Butyricimonas faecalis: one gene and its partners. The protein of the gene in region 2 interacts with the protein of the main gene of each other region in a pairwise test. Links are inferred from orthologs where the notes say so. Each region holds a gene or a part of one and is shown on either strand. Other genes may lie near its edges.

Evidence for each region. Proteins that work in one complex are often made in the same cells at the same time.
Region 1: the proteins of rlmB (region 2) and tsaE interact in binary tests that used the Escherichia coli proteins (3 or more experiments, as listed by UniProt). The link is inferred for Butyricimonas faecalis from one-to-one orthologs.
Region 3: the proteins of rlmB (region 2) and D8S85_RS01255 interact in binary tests that used the Escherichia coli proteins (3 or more experiments, as listed by UniProt). The link is inferred for Butyricimonas faecalis from one-to-one orthologs.

What each region holds. Positions count from the first base shown.
Region 1 is NZ_CP032819.1:322,121-328,486, reverse strand. Bases 2,796-5,735 are described here. They hold tsaE (tRNA (adenosine(37)-N6)-threonylcarbamoyltransferase complex ATPase subunit type 1 TsaE), read right to left. Parts: upstream 4,507-5,735; coding sequence 4,084-4,506; downstream 2,796-4,083. Other genes in these bases: D8S85_RS01315 (flotillin family protein), read right to left, coding at 4,624-5,735; D8S85_RS01325 (alanine dehydrogenase), read right to left, coding at 2,853-4,073; D8S85_RS01330 (L-lactate permease), read left to right, coding at 2,796-2,852. Also shown: D8S85_RS01340 (IS110 family RNA-guided transposase), read left to right, coding at 1-860; D8S85_RS01335 (D-glycero-alpha-D-manno-heptose-1,7-bisphosphate 7-phosphatase), read left to right, coding at 934-1,425; more of D8S85_RS01330, read left to right, coding at 1,443-2,795; more of D8S85_RS01315, read right to left, coding at 5,736-6,072; D8S85_RS01310 (hypothetical protein), read right to left, coding at 6,113-6,366. UniProt on the Escherichia coli protein: Required for the formation of a threonylcarbamoyl group on adenosine at position 37 (t(6)A37) in tRNAs that read codons beginning with adenine.
Region 2 is NZ_CP032819.1:1,766,195-1,774,501, forward strand. What follows is about bases 3,139-5,965. They hold rlmB (23S rRNA (guanosine(2251)-2'-O)-methyltransferase RlmB), read right to left. Parts: upstream 5,009-5,965; coding sequence 4,268-5,008; downstream 3,139-4,267. Other genes in these bases: D8S85_RS07920 (putative LPS assembly protein LptD), read left to right, coding at 3,139-4,195; abc-f (ribosomal protection-like ABC-F family protein), read right to left, coding at 5,024-5,965. In the rest of the region: D8S85_RS07910 (MlaD family protein), read right to left, coding at 1-247; D8S85_RS07915 (N-acetylmuramoyl-L-alanine amidase family protein), read right to left, coding at 279-1,454; more of D8S85_RS07920, read left to right, coding at 1,571-3,138; more of abc-f, read right to left, coding at 5,966-6,964; pruA (L-glutamate gamma-semialdehyde dehydrogenase), read left to right, coding at 7,224-8,307. UniProt on the Escherichia coli protein: Specifically methylates the ribose of guanosine 2251 in 23S rRNA.
Region 3 is NZ_CP032819.1:306,311-312,666, reverse strand. The notes cover bases 2,796-5,725. They hold D8S85_RS01255 (NAD(P)H-hydrate dehydratase), read right to left. Parts: upstream 5,064-5,725; coding sequence 3,528-5,063; downstream 2,796-3,527. Other genes in these bases: D8S85_RS01250 (peptide MFS transporter), read left to right, coding at 5,182-5,725; D8S85_RS01260 (DUF4831 family protein), read right to left, coding at 2,796-3,523. Also shown: D8S85_RS01270 (DUF2795 domain-containing protein), read right to left, coding at 222-443; D8S85_RS01265 (chloride channel protein), read right to left, coding at 604-2,391; more of D8S85_RS01260, read right to left, coding at 2,411-2,795; more of D8S85_RS01250, read left to right, coding at 5,726-6,356. UniProt on the Escherichia coli protein: Bifunctional enzyme that catalyzes the epimerization of the S- and R-forms of NAD(P)HX and the dehydration of the S-form of NAD(P)HX at the expense of ADP, which is converted to AMP.

The DNA.
Region 1 (6,366 bases), 1.4 Mb from region 2 along the record:
TGGTTGATTTTAAAACCTCGATCGATAACCTGCTAGTCTGTGCCGAGCACACGGGGCAGTACACCTTCCCCCTGTCAATCGCTTGCCAGTCTCTCTCTTGTGGTTTATGGCTTGAAAATCCAGCGCAGATCAAGTATTCTTCGGGCTTCTCACGTGGGAAGAATGACAAGGTCGATGCTCACCGAATCGCTCGCTACGCCTCTCGTTTCAGTGACAACGCTCGTTATTACCAGCGTCCTCGGGAAGAGATCGAGCGCCTCAAGCAGTTAAGGAACGAGCAAGACCTTTACAAGTCGGACTTGGCCAAGTACAAGGGGCAACTCTCCGACCAACGAGAGTTCATGCTTGATCGAGTCTATCAAGAGAAGGCTCAAAGACTGGAACGGTTGATAGAAGAGCTGGAAAAATTGATCAAAGATATCGATCTACTCGTCGAGACAATTATCCGTTCCTGCCGTGTTCTCTGGCGGCAGCGGGAGTTGTTGCTATCAGTCGAGGGGGTTGGGCCGAGTGTCGCCCTTTGCTTGATCATCGAGACTGAAGCGTTCACGCGCTTCGATGATCCCCGCAAGTTCGCCTGTCATGCCGGGGTAGCACCTTTCCGTTACACCTCGGGAAGCAGTCAACATTCCAGGAACAAGGTATCCCAGCGGGCGAACAAGCAAATCAAGACGTTGTTACACATGGCTGCCTTGTCGATCACGGGAAGGAAGTCTGGTGAGTTAAAGGCGTATTACGAGAGAAAGGTTAAGGAAGGAAAGAACAAGATGACGGTCATTAACGCGATCAGGGCAAAGCTGATCGCGAGAATGTTTGCTGTCATCAAAAAAGATCAATTTTATACCCCTGTTTATTCATGAAATATTTGCATAAATCATAAGAATAGGGGGAGTTAGAGGGGGTAGTTTAGAAATTAAAAGATAAAAATTGAAAATGAAAAAGGCTATATTTTTGGATCGAGACGGAACCATCAATTCTGATGAAGGACATTACTACATATACAAAATTGAAGACTTTGTTTTCAATCCCGGTGTCATTGACGGTATTCGTCGACTGAACGAAGCAGGTTATTTGATTATTGTCGTTACCAACCAAGGTGGAGTTGCCAAAGGAGAATACACGGTAGAAGACGTTGAAAATCTTCACGCACACATGTGCAAGGAACTGGAAAAACACGGGGCTCACGTGGACAAAATATACTATTGTCCCCATCACAGCAGCATCGCCCCTTGCCCATGCCGAAAACCATCACCTTACATGATAGAACAGGCCATCCGGGAATTTGACATTGACAAATCCACCTCATGGTTAATCGGGGATGGTTCCCGGGACATCGAGGCCGCCGAGGCTGCCGGAATCCGAGGAATTAAAATACCTAAAAACAGCGACTTAACCTCCGTTATTGATTCCATTCTCAAGCAATAAAAAGATAAACGTACGCCATGTTCGAAATCTTGTTTGCCTTACTACCCATGGCCATACTAATCATATCCATGGGAATATGCAAATGGCCCGGGGACAAGAGTAGCCTGCTTACCCTCGCCATCACTGTTATTTTAGCCGTTTTCGCCTTTGGAACACCTGTACAAGAAATCGGTTCAACATTGATAAACAGTACAGCACGTGCCTGCATCACCATTCTTTCTGTCATTTGGATGGCCGTGTTCAGCTATAATATTCTGTTAGATTCCGGTAAAATTGAAATACTAAAAAAACAGTTGGCAGCTATCTCCACGGATAAAAGTGTACAAGTATTACTAATCACGTGGGGATTCGGCGGGTTATTAGAAGGGATGGCCGGTTATGGAACCTCGGTAGCCATCCCAGCCGCCATACTTGTAACACTTGGATTTCGCCCGTTGTTTGCCGTGCTCGTGAGCCTCATCGCCAACAGCGAACCCACGACATTCGGGGCCGTCGGCATAGCGGAAACCGTTCTCATGGAAGAAACCGGCTGCCCGTTACCGGAATTATGCAAGGCAACCATCCAACAACTATATCCTTTCATATTCTTAATCCCGATCACGTTGGCTATATTGGCTGACAGACGTCGCCAAGCATTAATAAAAAACATTTTACTCGGTACCCTTGTCGGGGGCACATCTTTCCTCGCTCAATACGTTACTGCCGTATATCTCGGTCCGGAAATGCCGGCCATTCTAGGCAGCATTTGTTCCATCATTGCCATTATAGCGTGGAGTAAATGGAGTGGAAGGGGTAAAAAAGATACCCTCCCCACGCAACATTCGTCCCGACAAATATACAAGGCATGGAGTGTTTACGGCCTTATCATTTTCTTTATATTACTAGCCATTCCCTTCAATTTTAGGGCTACGAGTTTATTGCTTTTTGCCGGAGCTTTTATCGGGGGACAGATACAGGGGGTAAGCACAAGCAGGCAGTTCAAATTATTAGGCAAAACCCTCGTACAAATCCGCAGTACCGTTATCATGGTCATTGCTCTAGTCGGTATATCCGCACTCATGGAACTATCCGGAATGGTACAATTACTTGCCGACACCCTAACCACCTTCTCTGGGAAGTATTACGCTTTCTGGTCTCCTTTAATCGGGGAAACAGGGACATTTATCACGGGTAGCGGAACCTCCGCAAACATCCTTTTCGGAAAACTACAAGCAGGAATTGCCGCCAACATGAACATTGATCCCTCTTGGCTTGCCGCGGCCAACACGACAGGCACTACCGCCGGGAAAATCATCTCCCCCCAAAGTATTGCCATCGCCGCCTCCGCGTGCCAGTTACAAGGCCAAGAAGGAGAAATCCTAAAACAAGCCTTTCCCTACGCACTCGTGTATGGTATATTATTGGGAATTATCGTATTTATGGGGTAATCAGAAAGCCGCTAACAACAAATCAATATCCCTGGAAACCAACCCATAACGATCGGCAATCACTCGTTTGGTCAACACTCCGTTATAAACGTACACCCCGTGTCGCAAGCCCTTATCATTTTTTATGGCGGCATTAAAACCTCCCGTCTGGGAAATCTTATCAAACAAAGGAGTGAATAAATTACTATAGGCAATAGAAGCCGTACGAGCCACCCTCGACGGAACATTCGGAACACAATAATGGATTACCCCGTTATACACATAAGTCGGATTCTCGTGGGTAGTCGGACCAGACGTTTCGATACACCCGCCATGCCCAATGGACATATCCACGATTACCGCCCCTTGTTTCATCAGCCTCACCTGTTCTTCAGACACGGTGACACCCAAATCATCATCAAAAAAGCGCAATGCCCCGATCAGCACATCGGCCGACAATAACGCCCGTTCCAAAACCGGCTTATGAAAAACAGAAGTATATACCCGTTGCCCCAGACAATGATTTATCCGGCGTAAACGTTCCAACGAATGATCAAAAACCTTCACCTCTGCCCCCAAAGCCAACGCCGTGCGAGCCGCGTATTCACCCAAAGTCCCGGCACCTAATATAACGACCTCCGCGGGCGTGATTCCCGTCACCCCGCCTAGCAAAATCCCTTTCCCTTCCCGGGAATTACTTAGATACTCGCTAGCGATCATAATGGCCGAACTTCCTGAAATCTCGCTCATCATTTGCACCACGGGATACCCCCCGTTTTCATCTTTCAGAATATCAAACCCGACAGCCGTCACCTTCTTCTGCATCATCTCTACAACAGCCTCTTTTCGTAACTCAAAAAGCTCGATGGGGGACAAAATAACCTGTCGGTCATGCATCATCTCCACGTCTCCTTGCGTCACTGGAGTCGGTTTAAGAATAATATCCGCCGTGTACACTTCCTCACAAGTATCCACCATCTGGGCTCCCGCATCAGCATACTCCCGGTCATGGTAATGTGCCGCCTCTCCGGCTCCCCGTTGCACCATTATCGTGTGCCCCATGTCAACCATGACAGACACAGCCTCAGGGGTTAAACACACCCGGTTCTCCCGTCGCTCGGTCTCATTGGGTAAACCAATTGTCAATCGTTTCTGCCGGTATTCCGCGAATACCTCTTTTTCTTGATATAAAAACCACTCCCGATCAATCTGGGCTCCCGATAATTTACCCGAGTTATCCATAACCTGTATTTTATAGTTTTTCTTCAATCACCAACTCTCTCCGGCCATCTGCCAACTCAGAGAATTTACAAATCAACGTGTTTTCCGGCAACAGAGCCTCCACCATCTCCGGCCACTCGATAAAACAACGATTCCCGCTATAAAAATATTCCTCGTAACCGAAATCCATTGCCTCCTCGATACTCTTCACCCGATAGAAATCGAAATGAAAAAGCGACTCTCCCGTTGCTGCCAAATACTCGTTCACGATAGCAAACGTTGGGGAATTTACATCATCCTCTACTCCCAAACATTCGGCCACAGCCTTCACGAAAGTGGTCTTCCCCACTCCCATAGGCCCGTATAGAGCATATATTTTGTTGTCCCCGGTACTTTCCAAAAACTCCTTTGCAACCCGCTTCAAATCATCAACACTGTCAATTATCCAGCGCATAAACTTTTCTCTATTTTTATGAATCGATTAATTACCTTTGTCATATACACGATTGAAGTATACCACAAAGGTAATTATAAGTAAACGAAAAAACGAAACTAAAAGTTAGAATCTCCCCTACTTCTCAACCTCTTCAACAATCTCACCTTGTTGTCCGGCATCCGTGATTTTATCTTCCGTGGCGGCTCCTTTCAGGAATGTTGGCAAATTCATCCCTGCCATGTTGAACAAATCATTCAACGGTGGAACCGATTTCATCATCCCGGAAATAAAATTAGCCGTGGATGTATTCCCGTTACCGGCATTATTACCATCCCAAACTGTAATTTTGTCAATCTTTATATTCTTAACAGCCTCCACTTGCGTTTTCACCAATTCCGGTAACTTATCGGTAATTAACATCATTACCGCCTTATCCGGATCTCCGGCCGCGGCCTTCACGATCTGTGCATATCCTTCCGCCTGTTTCGTCAACACCTCGTACAACCCTCGTGCTTCGGCATCCATCTTGGCAAAGATGGCGTCAGCCTCTCCTTTTGCCAACCGGCGCAAACGTTCGGCCTCGGCTTCTGCATCAATAATAGCTTTCTCTTTATCAATCTGTGCAGGAACCACGATATTGGCCGCCTGCGTGGCTTTCTCTCTCTCGGCACGGGCAATTTCAGCCTCTTTCTCTGCCATGTAAGCCTCTTCCAAAGCCTTCGCCGCTTGTACCTTCTCTGCAGCAATAGCCTTACGGGCTGCCTCGGCCTCCCTCTCCCGACGGATGGCGTCCGAGTCGGCAATCAATATCTTCGCGTTATTCTCTCCTTCCACCGCGGTTGCATTAGCTTCTGCCGTCCGAATACGAGTATCCCGCACAGTTTCCGCGATACGAATATCTTTATCCCGATCCGCCTCGGCCTTACCAATTTCACCGAACCGATTCTGCTCGGCCACACTTTTCTTGGCATCATTGATCGCCTTCGCTGCCGCTTCTTTTCCCAAGGCCTCGATATACCCGGATTCATCCCGCAAGTCAGTCACATTCACGTTAATCAATTTCAAACCGATCTTCCGCAACTCCGCTTCCACGTTGGCACTCACGTTAGCCAAGAACTTATCCCGGTCGGAATTGATTTCCTCGATATCCATCGTGGCTATCACCAAACGCAACTGCCCGAACAGAATATCTTTCGCCAAATCCTGAATATTTTCCTGCCGTTGTCCCAACAAACGCTCTGCCGCGTTCGTCATGCTATCCGGCTCGGTAGAAATACCCACCGTAAAACGACAAGGAACATCCACCCGAATATTTTGTTTACTCAACGCGTTCGTCAAATTACACTCGATAGAGATCGGCGTCAGATCCAAAAATGAATAACTCTGGAACACCGGCCAAATAAAAGCAGCCCCACCATGAATACAACGTGCAGAACTCACTCCCCCGGTCGCGTTCTTACCGGTCAGCCCATACACGACAAGAATCTTATCTGACGGACAACGTTTATAACGGGACAAAATCGCCGCAAACGTAACAAACAACACCGCCACGACGGCTACAATCAAATACAAACTTCCTTCCATACTTTCCATATATTCCTAAGTATTAATAATAAATAGTCATTCAAAAACGCTCCACGAGCAAGGTACTGTCGTTAACCACCTCCACCACTTTAATCGGGGCTCCCGTCTCCAATTCCTCGCCTGCTGTCAAGGCATCAAATTCCCGTATGGCACCTTGTATCGAAATCTGTACCTTTCCCTCTCCCCGTTTTTCTCCCGGAATCTTCAGGTACACGTTCCCTTTACACCCCACAGCATTTGCCACATGGATCGTTCCGCTTTGCTCCATGCGACTCATAAACCTGAAAATAGCCA
Region 2 (8,307 bases):
AGAACTTCACGAGTACCCGATCAAACCTTTCCCCCGTAAACTGGATTGAAATCACTTGGCCTACCTGATATCCCCGGTAAATAACGCCACTAGACACTTTCAACCCTTCCACACTATCATACACACCATAAAATGTACTTTTGGATTCAAACAGGGACGAACCTTTTAAGAAATTTATTCCCCAAATCAAGATAAAAACCGCAGCCAACGCGGTCAGGGCTAATTTCGCTTCTCTTTTAATTTTCATGAGTATTATTTTATTTCTTCATTCATTTCTTCTATTCTAACTTTCTTGCTTCTGCCACGGAAATCTGTTTTCCTTTATAGACCGCAATAACAAAGCAATCCTTTACCGTTTTTCGAACTTCCTGCTGAAACTCTAACGCTTTCTCGTAACTCGAAGTTTTCTTCACATAATACCGGTAACGATCTATTCCCTTCAATACCTCCACCTTGTCTTTCAATTTCAGATACCGGAAATCCTTTATTCGTGTCTTGGAAGATGCTACTTGTATGGCATAAAACAAATCATTCTTATCGGATTCCCCAACAACCTTCTCGACCTCTTTCTTTTCTACCGTAGAAGTTTTCTGATTTTGCTTTTGCACCTGCGAAGTCTGTTTTTGCTCCACTTTTTGTTCTTCCAGTCCTCCGGTCAACACGACACTGTTACGTTCCACGCTATTTTTATATGCTTGAAAAGCCGCAAATATCGCCCGGGCTATATTGGTTTGTCCTGACTCAGACGTTAAAATCTTTTGATCATGCGGATTCGAAATAAAACCAGTCTCAATCAGGACTGCCGGCATCCCCACGTCCATCAACACGATAAATCCCGCTTGCCTCACTTCCCGATCCGGCATACGAGTTCTCGCTATTAACTCCTTTTGAATAGGTGCAGCAAATTCCATACTATTTTTCAAGTGACTATTTTTCAAAAAATTAAACATGATATATGACTCCGCTTTTTTCGGATCAAAACCATCATATTTCACTGAATAATCCTCTTCGTAATGAATGGCCTCGTTCTCCTTCATGGCAACTTGAAAACTGGCCTCTGACTTGTGTAACCCCAGCACGTAAGTTTCCACGCCTCTCACGCTCGATTTGGAAAACTTGTTCACGTGAATGGAGATAAACAATTGCGCTTTCGCTTTATTCGCTATCCGTCCCCGTTCCCTCAAATCCACGGCGACATCCTTGGTCCGCGTGTACACGATATTCAAATCGGGATAGGCATTTTTCACCAACTTTCCCAATTTTAAGGCTATCGCCAACGTTATATCTTTCTCCCTCAACTTCCCACTAATAGCTCCCGGATCTTTTCCTCCATGTCCGGCATCAATACAAATACAATTTATTTTCCCCAAAGTCTCTTGTGCCATCAAAGAATTCAAACCTTCTAATAAAAAGATTACCAACAAGAAACATATGAACCGGCACTGATTTATCATGTATTTAAAACTTTTTAAAAAGAATCATGAGCATTAACAACCATTATTTCTTACATTTGCAAAGCAAAAATGCAATATGCGTAATGCAATAATTAGTCACAAAAATAATTATAAAATTGCAAGTTAGATTATATACAGGGCTTTTTATTAAGAAATGTATCATTTTAACAATGATCGCCCTGCCCGTAATACTCTCGTCAAATGGCTTGGCGTCCGAGATTATTTTCGGACAAGACCTCTTTATCACAACCATTGACACAACGGGACAACCCGGTGATAGCATTCGTATCGTTTATGACTCCGCAGGCATCCCGATAGATACCATTCGTAACGATTCCGCACAACCCAAACCTCTATTCAAAGACCTCGTCAAATATAACGCAGACGATTCGGTCAAATTTTCAATACAAGAGAAAAAAGTATATCTGTACGGAAATGGTTTCGTGAAATACCTGGCAACCGAGTTAAAAGCTGATTACATCGAACTCGACATGGATAAAAAACTAGCCATGGCAACAGGAGTACTCGATTCTGTAGGAAAATTGAAAGGAACTCCCAAATTTAAAGACGGTGGACAAGAATTTGAAAGTACCGAATTGCACTATAATTTTGACACAAAAAAAGGTTATGTAACCGAGATCATCACCCAAGAAGGAGAAGGTTATATCCAAGGAAAAATCACCAAAAAGATGAGTGACTCCGTCTATTGCGTGAAACACGGTATGTACACGACCTGCGATGAACACAACCACCCACACTTCGGGCTTAACATGAGCAAAGCGAAGATGATCAAGGATAAAAAGATATTTGTCGGTTTCACCAACTTGGAATTAGAAGGTATTCCCTTGCCGATATTCATTCCTTTCGGCTTTTTCCCGGTCACGAAAAAAGCCACGTCGGGAATTATCATGCCCACTTACGGAGAGGAACGGATGAGAGGATTTAACTTAAGAGGTGGTGGATACTATATTTATATCAATGACTACATTGACATGAACATCACCGGGGATATTTACACCAACGGTTCTTGGGGATTACAATACGCCACCCAATATCGCAAAAGGTATAAATTCAATGGTAATCTGAACTTCACGATCAGTAAAAACTATGTCAGTGAAAAGGGATTGCCTGATTATCAAGAATCATCCGACTGGTCTGTACGCTGGACTCACACGCAGGATGGCAAAGCAAACCCGTACAGTTCATTCTCGGCCTCCGTGGATATGTCATCCGCCAACAACAACTACTATAATGCTAACACGGTGAACGGTATCGCCAACCAAAGAAAGCAATCCAGTATTTCGTGGAGTAAAAAATGGCCGGAAAGCCCGTTCAGTTTGAGTGGCTCGTTCAATCACAGCCAGAACAGTCGGGATACCTCTATTGCTATAACATTGCCGAATTTGAGTCTCCGTATGACACAAATCTATCCTTTCCGTAAAAAAGGGAAAAGTGGTGAAATGAAATGGTATGACAATATTGGTGTTTCTTATTCTGCCGAATTAAGGAACAGTATCCAAACCAAAGAAAACAAATTATTCAAATCCTCTTTTGAAAGAGATTGGAATAATGGATTCAAACACAATATTCCGATCAGTTTGCAATTTAAGATTGCCAAGGACGTGACCTTTACTCCCTCCTTAAATTACAATGGATACCTGAACCTCAAAACCATTGAAAAGATATGGATTCCGGACACGAGTGCCGCCGGTGGACAATATATCACCCGGGATGTTCCCGGGTTGAATTACTCGCATGACTATTCAGCCAGTGGGTCAATCGGATATACTCCAACTATATATGGTATGTTCATGTTCAAACCAGGATGTAAAGTTGTTGCCATCCGGCACATGATACGTCCATCCATATCGGCATCTTATACCCCTGCCATCAAACCCTTGGGTAAATACAAAAAGAGTTACTTCGATGGAGAAAAAGAGATTGAATATGATATTCACGAAGGTTTAACCTATCGTCCGAATACTACCGGTAGTAAACAATCCGGAAGCATCAGTTTCAGTTTGGATAATAATATAGAAATGAAAGTTCGGAACGACAAGGATACAACTGGAGATGAAGAATTCAAAAAAGTAAAGCTTTTGGAGAGTTTCAGACTTTCGACATCTTATAATCCTTTTGCCGATAGTATGAACTTTTCAAACATCTCCATAAGCGCACGTACCAAAATATTGAATAACAAAGTTGATTTGAATTTCAGTGGTACCATTGATCCTTATGCAATAGACACAAACAATATAAGATATAATAAATATCATGGAAAATTAGGACGTTTAACCAACGCAACAATTTCCACTAATTTCAGTTTTTCCGCAGATAACGGACAAAATAAAGAAAAAAAGAACGATCTGGTAGGTGGATTCTATGATGACTACGTTGATTTTGACGTGCCTTGGAATATCAGTGTTAGTTATAACTTCAGTTATTCCAGATCTAACCCTTATAGAAGTCCAACAATCTCTCAGATCATCAACTTCTCGGGAGACCTCTCGTTAACTCCTAAATGGAAACTCGCTTTCCAATCAGGATATGACATTAAAAACAAGGAAGTAACTTCAACTAGTTTTAGTGTCACGAGAGATTTGCATTGCTGGGAAATGACATTTAACTGTATGCCATTCGGACAGCACCAGTCTTATAACTTTGAAATTCACGTCCGATCCTCGTTATTACGAGATTTGAAATTGACCAAACGGGATTCCTGGTATGATCGAAGACTTTAATTTTCAAATAAATAAACGAAATAAAGCAGACATTTAGTCTGCTTTATTTCGTTTATACTATAAGCAAAATTTCTATCTTCTTTGTCTCACCACTTCATACACCAAAATTGCCGCAGCAGCCGAAACATTCAAAGATTCAATTTTCCCATACTGGGGAATTTTAATTTGTTGATCTGCCAACGCCAACAACTCCTCATCAATACCGGTATCTTCTGCCCCCATAATAATCATACACCCTTCCTTCATATCCACTTCGGTATAAAATTTATCAGCTTTCTCCGTGGCAGCAAATAAAGTTAAACCTCTCCGTTTCAATTCTTTTAGCGTCTTTTTGAGATTTTTCTCCCGACAAACGGGCAAATGATACAAAGCCCCGGCTGACGTTTTAATCGCATCGGAAGATATTTTTGCAGAATTCTTATTCGGAATTAAAATAGCACTCACCCCGGCACATTCTGCCGTACGGGCAATTCCGCCCAAATTTCGTACATCAGTAATTCTGTCCAACACAAGTATCAATGGCATTTTCCCTTCCGCCACCACAGAATCCATGACCGTGTTTATATCTTGATAAGGAATTGGAGACACTTCGGCCAAAACTCCTTGATGATTTTTCCCTGCAAACGGTTTAAACACCTCTTCGGGTACATACTGGAACTGAATCTGACGTTCACGCACCAGCGAAAATAATTGTTGGAACAACTCCCCCTTTATTCCCTGACGGAACATCACCTTGTCAATTTCCTTTTCCTCCTGTATAGCCTCCATCACGGCCCGGATTCCGAAAATACACTCTTGTTTAAACTTTGCCATCTTTATTCGTTATTATTAATTTCTAGCTTTCAATTCTTCCAAATGCCCGTTCTCCTCTTCCCACTCTTCCATACAGGCTTCCAAGTGTTTTTTCATCTCGTCATAAGTTTTTAACAACTCATCGTTGATCACGCCTTCTGCCATTTTCCCCTCTGCTTCCCCGATCTTTTGTTCCAAATCAGCAATTTCTCCTTCTAGCTTCTCGATTTTCACTTCCGACTTCTTGATCTCTTTATTCCATTGTTTCCGTTCCTCAAAAGCGATCTTATTTTCAGAAACACTCTCCTCTTCCACAACATTCTCTTGCTGCAACTTCCGAGGATGCATCTGTTCATATTCCCGGAAACATTCCAGTTTCTTAGCCTCTAGGAAATGTGCGACACCTCCCAGGTATTCCTTTATTCCCTTGTTGGCGAATTCATACACCTTATCTGCCAACCCAAGCAGGAAATCCCGGTCATGGGAAACGACAATCACTGTACCTTCGAATTTCTTCAACGCATCCTTTAATACATCTTTCGTGCGCATATCCAAATGATTCGTCGGCTCATCCAATATCAATACGTTATAAGGCTCCAATAATAAACGTACCATCGCCAAACGGGTGCGCTCACCCCCGGAAAGTACTTTCACTTTCTTGTCAACATCCTCACCGGAAAACAGAAAAGCTCCTAGTATATCCCGGATTTTCTTCCGAATCTCACCTACTGCCACTTGATCTACCGTATCCAGAACACTCAACGAAGGATCAAGTAAATCAGCTTGATTCTGTGCAAAATACCCGATATTCACGTTATATCCGATTTTCAAATTTCCCTCATAAGGGATCTGATCCATGATCATCTTCACCAAAGTTGTTTTACCCTCTCCGTTTCTTCCGACAAAAGCAACTTTCTCTCCTCTCAGCACATCCAGATTCACTTCATGTAATACCACGTGATCGCCATACGCTTTACTTAAATCCCGACCACACACGACAATATCTCCCGAACGAACGGCCGGTTGAAACCGCACGTTAATCCGTGCAGAATCTTCCTGTTCTACCTCTATTCGTTCTATTTTTTCCAATTGCTTGATTCGGGATTGTACCTGTACCGCTTTCGTCGCCTTATAACGAAAACGCTCGATAAAATCCTCTGTATCCTTAATCTGCTTTTGCTGGTTCTCGTAAGCACGTCGCTGTTGCTCGATACGCTCCTTACGCAATTCAGTAAACCGCGTGTATGACACCTTATAGTCATATATCTTTCCTAACGAGATCTCAATTGTCCGAGTCGTAATATTATTCAAAAAAGCACGGTCATGCGACACGAGAACCACGGCCCCGGGATAGCCTTGCAAGAATGATTCCAACCAAGATATAGACTCTATGTCTAAATGGTTTGTCGGTTCATCCAACAAAAAAACATCTGGACGTGCCAACAATATTTTAGCCAACTCGATTCGCATACGCCATCCTCCACTAAACTCCTCGCAACGACGTTCCAGATCCTCTTGCCGAAATCCCAATCCTTTTAACACGACCTCAACTTCCCCGTCCATATTATCCGCCCCTCGCATATGCAACATTTCGGTTTTCACATTCAATTTATCAATCAACGCCATGTAACTATCCGACTCATAATCTGTACGCTCTCCCAATTCCCGATGCAAACATTCCAATTCCTCCTGCAAATCCAACACGTCATTAAATGCGGTTTCCGCTTCTTTCCGCACGGTTTTACCCTCTGCATACACTTTCGTCTGTGGCAAATATCCGATTTTCAATCCGGAAGGGACTGATACACTTCCTTCAGAAGGCTCCTGCACCCCGGCCAATATCTTCAATAATGTAGACTTTCCCGCCCCATTACGCCCGGTCAAACCAATCCGATCCCTTTTATTCACCAAAAAAGAAATTGAATCAAGCAACGCGTAATCTCCAAATAAAACACTTACATTATTAACTGAAATCATATCTTATCATGCAAAATAAAACCTTCTATTTTTAACGAGTGCAAATATACGAAACTTATAGACATGGGCAAACGGGTTTCCTGTGTGTTACAAGTTATAAGTTCACAAGTTACAGGTTGCAAATTCAAAATTTGCACATAAAAATAACCTGCAACCCAACGAAATCATATAAAAAATGACAATTATCTTGTTTTATCCATTAAATATTTTTTATATTTGGGAAATTTACAAAGAATACTAACTACATAAAAGAATAAATATGCCCAAAGGAGTATTTAAACTACCGAACATTACCAATGAACCCATCAAAAGTTATGCACCGGGTTCTCCGGAAAGGAAAGAATTGAAATCACAAATCAATCAATTACGTTCTATCGTTGCCGATGTCCCAATGATCATTGACGGGAAAGAAGTTCGCACGGGGAAACTGGTAGATATTCGTCCACCGCATGACCACCATCATTTACTCGGACAATATCATCAAGGGGATGCCAGTCACGTGCAAATGGCAATTGATGCAGCATTAAAAGCTAAACCGGCTTGGGAAAAAATGAATTGGGAAAGTCGAGCTGCTATATTTTTAAAAGCGGCCGATCTTTTAGCAGGACCTTACCGTCAACGTATGAATGCCGTTACGATGTTGGGACAATCTAAAAATGCATTCCAAGCAGAAATCGATTGTGTGGCCGAATTGGCTGATTTTTTCCGTTTCAACGTGAAAAATATGTACGAAATATACCATATGCAACCGAATTCAGCCCCGGGCATCTGGAATCGTACGGTATGGCGCCCTTTGGAGGGATTTGTTTTCGCACTTACTCCATTCAATTTTACCTCTATCGCGGGTAACCTACCGGGAGCCCCGGCGTTAATGGGTAATGTTTGCGTATGGAAGCCATCCAAGACTGCCGTTTACTCGGCACATTTGATCATGGAAATACTAAAAGAAGCCGGATTACCTGACGGTGTCATCAATTTGGTTTACTGTTCAGGCCCGACAGCTGCTGACGTTGTTTTCTCTCATAAAGATTTTGCAGGTATACATTTCACCGGATCAACTCAGGTATTCAATAATATTTGGGCTACTATCGTGAAAAATATCGATAAATACAGAAGCTACCCGAGAATTGTCGGTGAAACCGGAGGCAAGGATTATATCTTCGCCGATCCGACAGCATGTCCTAAAGAAGTGGCAACAGCTATCGTACGCGGGGCTTTCGAGTATCAAGGACAAAAATGTTCAGCCGCCTCACGTGCCTACATTCCTGCCAACATTTGGCCCGAAGTAGAAAACTATGTGCAAGAGGATATGGCAAACATAAAAGTAGGTGGAGTTGAAGATT
Region 3 (6,356 bases), 1.5 Mb from region 2 along the record:
GTTATTAAAATCGGATCTGTTCAAAATCACCCAACACCGTTGTTAATTTTATTAATTTCTCGCTGCAAATATCAAATTTATAAATAAAAATGACAATCCCCATATATGATGAAAAATAAAGGTTTACCCCCTAATAATGGGGAAAGTTTCAAATTGTTATATAAAACAATGAACCACCCCTCGCGGAGTGGTTCATTGTTTTTTTTACCTACCTGAATAAATTAGTACTCGTCTTCGTTGAAGAAAAAGTCATCTTTACTCGGATAGTCCGGCCAAATATCTTCAATACTTTCAAATATTTCTTCATCATCCTCGATATCCTGAAGATTTTCGATCACTTCCATAGGTGCCCCGGAACGAATGGCGTAGTCTATCAACTCATCTTTTGATGCTGGCCAAGGCGCATCTTCCAATTTTGAGGCTAGTTCTAGTGTCCAATACATAGTTATATCGTTTTTAATGTAGTTTCTTATTTTTGCCGCGAATATATAGTTTATTTCTAATAATACAACCTCTTTTTTTTAATAAGAAGTTATTTAGAAACAATACATCTTATGTATCGCCCTAAGTAACGCAAAACGATCTAAATGGTTACACTAAAAATTATTCGTCATCCGAGAAGTGGATCAACACTTTCCGATACGTGTTGAATATCTTTGCTTTAGAAACAAAGCCGATGTATTTGTGATCTTGAAGAACAGGCAGGTTCCACGCTTTCGTGTCTTCGAATTTTTTCATAACCACCTCCATGGAATCGTTGATGTCGATCACCACGGAAGGCGTCGTCATGAAATCCCGCACGTAAGTTTTCGAATACAATTCCTGGTTAAACATCACGTTGCGAATGTCATCCAACAAGACGATCCCCAGTAATTGCTGGTTGGAATTCAAAACAGGAAACAGGTTCCGGCTTGATTTGGAAACCACTTTTACCAGATCACCTAAGGTCGCGTCGACCTCGATCGTTTTAAAATCCGTTTCCACCACCTTGTTCAATTTCATCAAGGTCAACACGGCCTTATCTTTGTTGTGTGTCAATAAATCTCCCTGCATGGCCAAACGACGGGCATAGATGGAATAAGGTTCCATCCCCTGACTGGTCAAGTAGGAAATAACCGAGGTCAGCATCAGAGGCAGGAATAAGGCGTAGCCTCCGGATATCTCGGCGATCAAGAACATGGCTGTCAACGGGGCTTTCATGACCCCGGACATCGTTCCCGCCATGCCTGCCAAGACGAAATGACTGGGTTCCACGATACGGATTCCACTCATGTTAATCAACATTGCCAACAAGTAACCGGCAACTCCGCCCGTGAAGAGGCTTGGTGCAAAAACACCACCAACACCCCCACTACCATTGGTTAAGGCCGTGGCAATCACTTTGACGAATGTCAAACCGACCACGAAAAGAATCATCATCCATGCACTATCTCGAAAATCGAAGAAATAGGTATTATTCAATAATTTGTCGGAATGCCCGGCCATCATGTCATCCAAGGCCGTGTAACCTTCACCATAGAGGGGGGGGAAGACGAAAATGATGACACCTAACAAGATGCCGCCGAGAGCTATTCTTTTCCACGTATGTTTGATACGCCCCAAGAATTGTTCCACCCGAAGATTCATCCGAACGAAATACACGGACAAGATCCCGGCAAAGATTCCCAGTATCACGTAGTAAGGGAAATTGGCCATCACGAATTTATCCGTGATCTGATAGGAGAACACGAAACCATCGCCCATGAGGAAGAAGGTGACCACGTACGAGGTGATGGCCGTGAACATCAACGGTACCAATGAAGCCATCGTCAAGTCAAGCATCAAGACTTCCATCGTGAAGACGATTCCGGCAATCGGGGCTTTAAAGATCCCGGCAATGGCCCCTGCCGCACCACAACCGATCATCAGGGTCATCACTTTGTAGTTCATCCGGAAGAGACGTGCCAAGTTCGAACCGATGGAAGCTCCCGTCAACACGATGGTGGCCTCCGTTCCTACCGACCCTCCGAAACCGATGGTCAGGGTACTGGCAATCATCGAAGTGTAGTTGTTGTGCGGCTTGATGATACTGTTGCGACGGGAAATGGCGTACAACACTTTCGTCACGCCATGGCTGATCTCTTCTTTCACGAAGAATTTTACAAATAGTGTTGTCAGCAATATTCCGATAAAAGGATAGATAAAGAAAAACAAGTTTCCACTGTCCACCTGCATCCGTTCCGTGAAAAACATGTGGGTAAAATGTACCATATTTTTCAGCACGACTCCCGCCAGTCCGGTAACAATACCGACGAGGATGCTTAACATGACAATAAATTGCTTTTCCTTGATGTAGCGGACGCGCCACACCAGAAATTTCCCCAATATCCCCTTTTCGTTAATTGCCGTCATGATTCAAAAGTGTATCAAACTATTTTTTCATTATACCTTTTATTGAACCATATCGCGGGTAGAAATCAATGGAAATACCTTCATTATTGATGACATCCAAAGGGAATTGTTTGATAAATCCGAGTTGTGGTATGACACAACGAACGGTCATCACGGTCTCTTTCCCTTTCAACAAACACAGGTCGGCAACGGCCGGTTCGCGATAAGAGAGAGAGGGAACCGGACGGGTGTTTCCACCCTGTTGGGCATCTCTTTTCGGAACGTAGATATTTTTTAATTCAACGATGTAGGGGATAGCAGACACGTTGTTCTTGGCCGTAATCCCGTCGTTCGCGGAGAAACGGAACAAAACGGTTGACTCGTCGGCTTTTTCCGGGACAAAAGAGATGGTTTTAACCACTTCGCGGGTTTCTCTTTTTCCCATGAACAAACTCATGTAATTTGCCTCAAGCGCATCGAGCGCTTTTAGGGCCTCCGCCGTGGCCGAGCCTCCGGCTAGTAATTCCAGTCGCTTTTCGCGAATATTGAATATCTCTGACGTAATCTCGTCCACGTAATCTTTGTGTTCTTTTAATACATGACGTTCAATCGGGTCCCATACCCGGCGAATCTCGCCCTCGACTTCTATCTCCGTGAAATTGGAGTCAAGTACTTCCTTTTGAGTGGAGCGAATACCGAAATACACGTAATTAATGCCTGAACCCACACTTTTCTCCTTTTCCTCGTAAACGATATTTTCGTCAGGAGTCCGGTTCGTACTACCACTTCCCACGCCGGCTAAAAAGCCTTCGGGAGTTACATTCAATAAAATAGAGTTATATTCTCCAACGGCGTTCACGGTATAAGAGGCTTTCGGATCAGGCAAAGCCCGCGGAATGAATTTGATGTTTTTGATTGTCCACTCTTCGCCTTCACTCGTGATCTCCGGTGAGATACCTAACTGTTGTTCGGCATATTGCCTGAAAGGCCCCGGTATCAAACGAGTACATTCCATGGTGACGACCACGTCATAACTGATTTTTGGCAAGGTATAATCGATTGACACTTGTGTGGTCAATTCTCTCTTTTTTTGTCCCGAAACAGACAGGGATACGAGTCCCACTAATCCAATTATAAAAAACAACTTTTTCATTTTTCTATCGCTGTTTAGCCATATTATATGTTTCCATTTTTTTCCACACCAAGCCCAATTTTTCGGCAATGTCCCCGGCACGCGTTCCTCTCATCCCTTGCTCTTCCGCCGCCAAATCGCCGGCCAGACCATGGGCATATACCCCGATGATAGCCGCGTCTAACGGAGCATGACCGCTTGCCAGTAAAGCCGCAACAATACCCGTCAACACGTCTCCCGCCCCTCCTTTGGCCATTCCCGGGTTGCCTGTCATGTTAAAATAGCATTCGCCCTCCGGGGTGGCTATAATCGTATGTGCACCTTTTAGCACGACGTATATTCGGTGTAGACGTGCAAAGGTGCTTAATTTATTTAATCTATCAAAATCATTTACACTTTTTCCTGCTAATCTTTCAAATTCTTTCGGGTGAGGAGTCAGCACCGCTCCCTCCGGAAGAAGTTCCAGTAACCCGGGATTCGACGCCAACAGATTCAAGGCATCCGCGTCCAACACGATTTTTCCTCGCCACACGGATAACAGTTGACGAATTCCTTCTGCCGTGACGGGTGAAGTCCCGATTCCCGGACCAATCCCCACCGCCTGGACACGGGACAGATCGTCCACGCCGGAAAAATAGAATTCATTCCGATCGACCTCAACCAAGGCTTCCGGCACGGAAAGATGAATCATTTCTTTCAACTTGCGGGGAACATGCATGGAAAGCAATCCTGTTCCGGACCGGATAGCCCCCTTGGCCGATAAGACGGCAGCCCCCATCATGGAATAAGAGCCCGCTATTAATAAGGTATTACCCAATGTTCCTTTATGAGAAAATTTTCCCGGAATCAATAACCGCGAGGCAACCGCGTCTTCTGTCAGATAATAATAGGTAGCCGGATACTCCCGCAATATCACCGGATGCAAGCGGATATCCAATATTTCCCAATGCCCCACGTAAAGTACATTTTCCGGGAACATAAAGGCTAATTTGGGGAATTGAAACGTGAAGGTGTAATCAGCTTTTATGATCGCCCCGTTATTTTCCCCGTTATTCTCGCCCATCAAACCAGAAGGGATGTCGATGGCCACAACCGAATGGGGCAAATCGTTTACCCGATGAATGACATCTCCCAAGAATCCCGTTACCGGACGATTTAGTCCGGCCCCAAAAATGGCATCTACCAGCACGCTATTTTCATCCGGTTGCCAATTATCCGCATTTTTCACCTCGATACAACATCCTCCCATATCCATGAAGCGTTTCCTGTTCACGGCACAATCCGGGGAGAGATTATTGTCCCCATGAAAATCGAAAACCTTGACATTCAATCCTTTTTGAAATAACAATCTTGCCACGACATAGCCGTCTCCCCCGTTATTTCCGGAACCGGCCAAAATGTTAAAAATATGGCTATGGGGGAAAAAAATCAATAATTTTTCTGTAAACACGGAAGCCGCCCTTTCCATCAAATCCAACGATGTTACCGGCTCATTCTCAATCGTATATTTATCCAATTCCCGTAAATCCGAAGTCTTGAAAATTTTATTATTCTTCAACATGCCTATAGGTTTCAAACGTTTTCAATGATTAAAGATAAAAAAATAATTTATATTTGCAGACTATTAGCGTGAACAAAAAAATTTAATTATTTACCAATACAAATTAAAAACAAAAGTTATGTTCAAAAATCATCCTAAAGGGTTGCTCACCGCGGCTCTAAGTAATATGGGAGAACGTTTCGGCTATTACATCATGAATGCCGTATTAGTGTTGTTCCTATGTTCTAAATTTGGTTTGAGCGAAGCCGCCAGTGGTACCATTTATTCTTTCTTTTACGCTGGTATTTACATTTTAAGCCTTGTCGGAGGTCTTATTGCAGACCGCACGCAAAACTACAAAGGGACTATTAAGACGGGTCTTGTAGTTATGGCAATAGGATATATTATCCTATCCGTTCCAATCCTCGCGACATCGCAAAATACAACCTGGTTATTGACTCTTACTTGTGTTGCCTTGTTTCTTATTGCATTTGGTAACGGTTTGTTTAAAGGTAACTTACAAGCCATCGTGGGTCAAATGTATGATAATTTTGAAGCAGAGGCTGCAAAACAGGGTCCGGATGCTCTCAAGATCGCAAAAGACAAGAGAGATTCAGGTTTCCAGATTTTCTATGTATTCATCAACGTGGGTGGTTTAATTGCTCCGTTCATTGCTCCGGTTTTACGCCAATGGTGGTTGGGTGCAAACGGGTTATCTTATAATGCACAGCTTCCGGCACTTTGCCACGAGTACATTAATAATGCTGCAGCCATGGCACCCGATGCTCTTGCCAACTTACAGCAACTTATGACTGCTGCCGGTGGAGCGATCAACGATATGACAGCTTCTTGTCTTCAATATCTGCAAATTTTCAATGAAGGTATTCACTATTCATTCATTGCCTCTGTTGCAGCCATGCTTATTTCTCTTGTCATTTTCTTTGTTTCACAAAAAACATTCCCGAATCCGGCAAAGAAAGCTACCGCACAGAGTGTAACCTACACGCCAGAGGAAAAAGCTGCTATGGCTAAAGAAATTACACAAAGAATGTACGCCTTGTTCGCTGTTTTGGGTATCGTTATTTTCTTCTGGTTCTCATTCCACCAGAACGGAATGTCCCTTTCATTCTTCGCCCGCGATTTCGTAGACTCTTCTGCAGTCGCTCCTGAAGTATGGCAAGCGATCAACCCGTTTTTTGTTATCGTCCTCACGCCGATTATCATGGCTATTTTTGGATTCCTTGCAAGATGCGGTAAAGAGATTTCAACCCCTAAAAAGATTGCCATCGGTATGTTCATCGCAGGTTTGGCATT